2 regions of the Bradyrhizobium japonicum USDA 6 genome follow, and region 2 is predicted to be linked to the other one. Evidence: predicted binding sites of a transcription regulator. Region 2 holds the regulator's gene; the other holds the start of a gene.
What was found. Region 2 encodes PhoB, which activates phosphate uptake and scavenging genes when phosphate is short. Its sites were predicted from a motif close to TGTCATNNANCTGTCAT; they were not measured.
Positions count from the first base shown of each region.

Region 1: a site for PhoB is predicted at 1,119-1,135, ahead of BJ6T_RS27330 (RNA degradosome polyphosphate kinase). Genes of this name have one in related genera too.

Region 1 is NC_017249.1:5,757,987-5,760,448, forward strand. It holds gene BJ6T_RS27320 (CDP-alcohol phosphatidyltransferase family protein) at 1-274, shown strand, start outside; gene BJ6T_RS27325 (P-loop NTPase family protein) at 387-1,064, shown strand; gene BJ6T_RS27330 (RNA degradosome polyphosphate kinase) at 1,209-2,462, shown strand, end outside.
Region 2 is NC_017249.1:1,202,202-1,204,663, forward strand. It holds gene pstB (phosphate ABC transporter ATP-binding protein PstB) at 1-413, shown strand, start outside; gene phoU (phosphate signaling complex protein PhoU) at 425-1,141, shown strand; gene phoB (phosphate regulon transcriptional regulator PhoB) at 1,156-1,863, shown strand; gene BJ6T_RS05480 (GcrA family cell cycle regulator) at 1,971-2,462, opposite strand, start outside.

The DNA of each region.
Region 1 (2,462 bases), 4.6 Mb from region 2:
GGTGGTCTCGCGCGACATCATGATCGTCGCCGCCGTGATCGTGTCCTGGCTGTTCGACAAGCCGGTCGAGATGAAGCCGTCGAAGGTGTCGAAGCTCAACACCGCCGCCCAGGTCGCCTATGCGGCGCTGGTGCTGGCCTCCCTCGCCTTCGGCTTCAAACCGGCGCCCTATGATATGATCCTGATGGGCCTCGTCACGATCTTCACGCTCTCGTCCGTGTCGCTCTATCTCGTCGAGTGGCTGCGGCACATGAGCACGATCGAAGCCAAGTAGCACGGTCGAGGCCAATTGAACCGGGATGCGGCCCCGCAAAAGGCCAACTCCCGCTCGATGACGTCGAATCTCTTCAAACGAAGCCGGCGTGCCGGCACGGAGCACAGCAAGCGTGGCAGGCCGCGTTCATCCCCGACAATTGGCATTCTCGCTTCCGCACGCGGAAAGCCTCAGCCGGGACAATTTTCTCGAAGGCCCCGCCAACGAAGCCGGTCTTGCCCTCATCGATGCCTGGCCGGAATGGCCGAACCGGATCATGTGGCTGGCCGGCCCGGAAGGAAGCGGCAAGAGCCATCTCGCCGCGATCTGGGCCGAGGCTTCCGGCGCCCGCTCGACCACGGCCAGTGGGCTGACCGCCGAAAACGTCCCGGGCGCGCTCGCCACCGGCGCGCTGGTGGTCGAGGACCTCAAGGCAAAAGAGTTCGACGAGCGGGCCCTGTTTCATCTGATGAACCTCGCCCGCGAGGATGGGGCCTACCTGCTCTTCACCGGCCGCGAGGTACCGGCGTCGCTCGAGATCGAGCTGCGCGACCTGCGGTCGCGGTTGCGTGCGGTGCCTGTGATCTCGCTGCTGCCGCCCGACGACCAGCTCTTCCGCGGCCTGATCGTCAAGTTCTGCGCCGACCGCCAGCTCAGCGTGGATGAGAGCGTGGTCAGCTACCTCGCCACCCGCCTGGAGCGGTCCTCGGCGGCCGCACGGGAGGCTGTGCAGCTGCTCGACAGCGAGGCCCTGCGCCTCGGTCGCCCCGTCACGCGGGCGCTGGCCGCCGAGCTGCTTCGGGACGCCTGACCCCTCCACGCCGGCTCCAAGGCCGCTTGACGCGGCGCGGCGGCGGAACATCAATGTCATCGAAACGTCATCGGACTAACACATGCTCCCGCCGGTTTTGCGCATAAGTCGCAAATTGGGGCGAACTGGATGGATCGACTTCTGATGGACTCTGCGCAAGCTGTTGAAATTAAAGAAAAAGCCCCGGAGACCGAGGGGCTGCCGGCGATTGCCTCTAGTCCCGAGCGCTTCATCAATCGCGAGCTCTCCTGGCTGCACTTCAACCGCCGCGTCCTGGAGGAAGCGGTCAATCCCAGCCACCCCATGCTGGAGCGGGTGCGATTCCTGTCGATTTCAGCGAATAACCTCGACGAGTTCTTCATGGTTCGCGTCGCGGGCATCAAGGCCCAGGTGCGCGAAGGCATTGCCGAGCGCGCTCCCGATGGCCTGACGCCGTCCGAGCAGCTCGCGCTGATCAATCGCACCGTCTCACAGCTCGCCTCCGACCAGCAGGCAATCTGGCGCGACCTGCGCGGCACGCTGGCCGACGTCGGTATCGCGCTGGTCGACGGCAAGGATGTCACCAAGGCGGAACGGACCTGGATCGAGGACTACTTCCTCAACAACGTGTTCCCGCTACTGACCCCGCTCGCGATCGATCCTGCCCACCCCTTCCCGTTCATTCCGAGCCTCGGCTTCACCATCGCGCTCCAGCTCACGCGCGCCGCCGACGGCAAGCAGATGAACGCCCTGATCCGCATGCCCGGCAAGATCGACCGCTTCATCCGGTTGCCGGCCGAGGGCAAGGTCGTCCGGCTGATCTCGCTCGAGCAGGCGACCGGGCTGTTCATCAACCGCCTGTTCCCCGGCTACAATCTCCACGGCCAGGGCGCCTTCCGCATCATCCGCGACTCCGAGCTCGAAATCGAGGAAGAGGCCGAAGACCTCGTCCGCCTGTTCGAGACCGCACTGAAGCGCCGCCGCCGCGGGTCGGTGATCCGGCTAGAGATCGACGCCAAGATGCCGGAGGAGCTGCGCAGCTTCGTGCAGCATGCGCTGTCGGCCGCCGACGACGAGATCTTCCTGGTCGACGGCGTGCTCGCCATGAACGAGCTCTCGCAGCTCACCCGCCTCGACCGGCCCGATCTCGAATTCACCCCTTACGTGCCGCGCCATCCCGAGCGCGTGCGCGAGCATGGCGGCGACATCTTCGCCGCGATCCGGCAGAAGGACCTCGTCGTCCATCATCCCTACGAATCCTTCGACGTGGTCGTGCAGTTCCTGCAGCAGGCCGCCCGCGATCCCGATGTCGTCGCGATCAAGCAGACGCTCTACCGCACCTCCAACAACTCCCCGATCGTGCGCACGCTGGCGGAAGCCGCCGAAGCCGGCAAGTCCGTCACCGCGTTGATCGAATTG
Region 2 (2,462 bases):
TCTCGAAGTCCGAGATGGACGACCGCGTCGAAAAGGCGCTGCGCGGTGGCGCGCTGTGGAACGAGGTCAAGGACAAGCTCAACGCCTCCGGCCTGTCGCTCTCCGGCGGCCAGCAGCAGCGCCTCTGCATCGCCCGCACGGTCGCGGTGCGGCCCGAGGTGATCCTGTTCGACGAGCCCTGCTCGGCGCTCGACCCGATCTCGACCGCCAAGGTCGAGGAGCTGATCCAGGAGCTGTCCGAGAACTACACGATCGCGATCGTCACCCACAACATGCAGCAGGCGGCGCGCGTCTCCGACAAGACCGCCTTCATGTATCTCGGCGAGCTGATCGAGTTCGACGACACCAGCAAGATCTTCACGTCGCCGACCGACCGGCGCACGCAGGATTACATCACCGGCCGGTTCGGCTGAGGAGACGGAACATGGGTTCTGAACATACCGCAAAGGCCTTCGACACCGACCTCCAGGAGCTCACGCGCCTGGTCGCCGAGATGGGAGGCATCGCCGAGCGCATGATCGTCGATTCCGTCGACGCGCTGATCCGCCGCGACGTCGCGCTCGGCCAGCGCGTCGTCACCATCGACGCCGATCTCGACGCGCTTCAGAAGAAGATCGAGGAGCGCGCCGTGCTCACCATCGCGCGCCGCCAGCCGATGGCGGTCGATCTGCGCGAGATCGTCGGCGCCATGCGCGTCGCGACCGATCTCGAGCGGATCGGCGACCTCGCCAAGAACATGGGCAAGCGCGTCGCGGCGCTGGAGACGGATTTCCATCCGCTCAAGCTGTTCCGCGGCCTGGAGCACATGACCGATCTCGTGCAGCAGCAGGTCAAGTCGGTGCTGGATGCCTATGCCGCGCACGATCTACCGGCGGCGATGGCGGTGTGGAAGGGCGACGAGGAAGTCGACGCCATCTGCACCTCGCTGTTCCGCGAGCTGCTCACCTACATGATGGAGGATCCGCGCAACATCTCGTTCTGCATCCACCTGATGTTCTGCGCCAAGAACATTGAGCGCATCGGTGACCACGCCACCAACATTGCCGAGACCGTGTTCTACATGATCGAGGGCCAGGCGATCACCGACAAGCGGCCGAAGGGCGACATGACGACCTTCGCCACGACGGTCCCGAACACTTAAGGAGCGACGACACCATGGGCGCACGCATTATGGTGGTTGAGGACGAGGAAGCTCTCACCGAGCTTCTCCGCTACAACCTCGAAGGCGACGGCTATGACGTCGAGACGGTGATGCGCGGCGACGACGCCGACACCCGCCTCAAGGAGCACATCCCCGATTTGATCGTGCTCGACTGGATGCTGCCGGGCCTCTCCGGCATCGAGCTGTGCCGGCGGCTGCGCACCCGGCCCGAGACCAAGCAGCTTCCGATCATCATGCTCACCGCGCGCGGCGAGGAGAGTGAGCGGGTGCGGGGTCTTGCGACCGGCGCCGACGACTACATCGTCAAGCCGTTCTCGGTGCCGGAGCTGCTGGCACGCGTGAAGGGCCTGCTCAGGCGCGCCAGCCCGGAGCGGCTCGCCACCGTGCTCGCCTATGGCGACATCGAACTCGACCGCGACAAGCGCCGCGTGGCGCGTTCGGGCCGGCCGATCGATCTCGGCCCGACCGAATATCGCCTGCTGGAGTTCTTTCTGGAGCATCCCGGCCGCGTGTTCTCGCGCGAGCAGCTGCTCGACAGCGTCTGGGGCCGTGACATCTACATCGACGAGCGCACCGTCGACGTCCATATCGGCCGCCTGCGCAAGCTGCTCAATCTCGGTCGCGAGCAGGACCCGATCCGCACCGTCCGCGGCGCGGGCTACGCACTGGACGATCGCTTTGCGAAGGCGGAGCAGGCGTAAGGTCCGCTGCAAGCCGGCAAACAAAAAGCGCGCCACCCGGCGCGCTTTTTTTCTTGCTCGATCGTCCCGGCTCTGTGCCGGGACAAGGTTGTCTGCTGGAGCTGTACTCAGCGCGGACCCGGCTTCGCCGGTGCACGCCGGCGATCCGCCGCGGGCTGATACGCCACGCGCGAGTGCTGGGCGCAGTAGGGCAGGCCGGAGAGCGCCTTGCCGCCGCAGAAGAAGAAATCCGGGCTCGAGGGGTCGCCGACCGGCCAGTGGCAGGTGGCCTCGTTCAGCTCCAGCAGAGACAGCCGCTGGCTCATCGGCACGACGTTGTCGTAGGTGACCGGTTCGGCCTCGACCTCGACTTCGAAGGCTTGCGCCAGCGCGGTGTTGCCGCGTGCGATCGGGCGGGTCACCCGCATCATGTGCTGGGCGGGGCGCGCCTTGCGCGGCCGCGGCGCTGCCGATGAAGGGCTCTTGGCGCGGCCCGACAGGCCGAGCCGGTGCACTTTGCCGATTACGGCATTGCGGGTCACATTGCCGAGTTCAGCGGCGATCTGGCTGGCCGAAAGTCCGGCCTCCCAGAGCTTTTTCAGCTGCTCGACGCGATCATC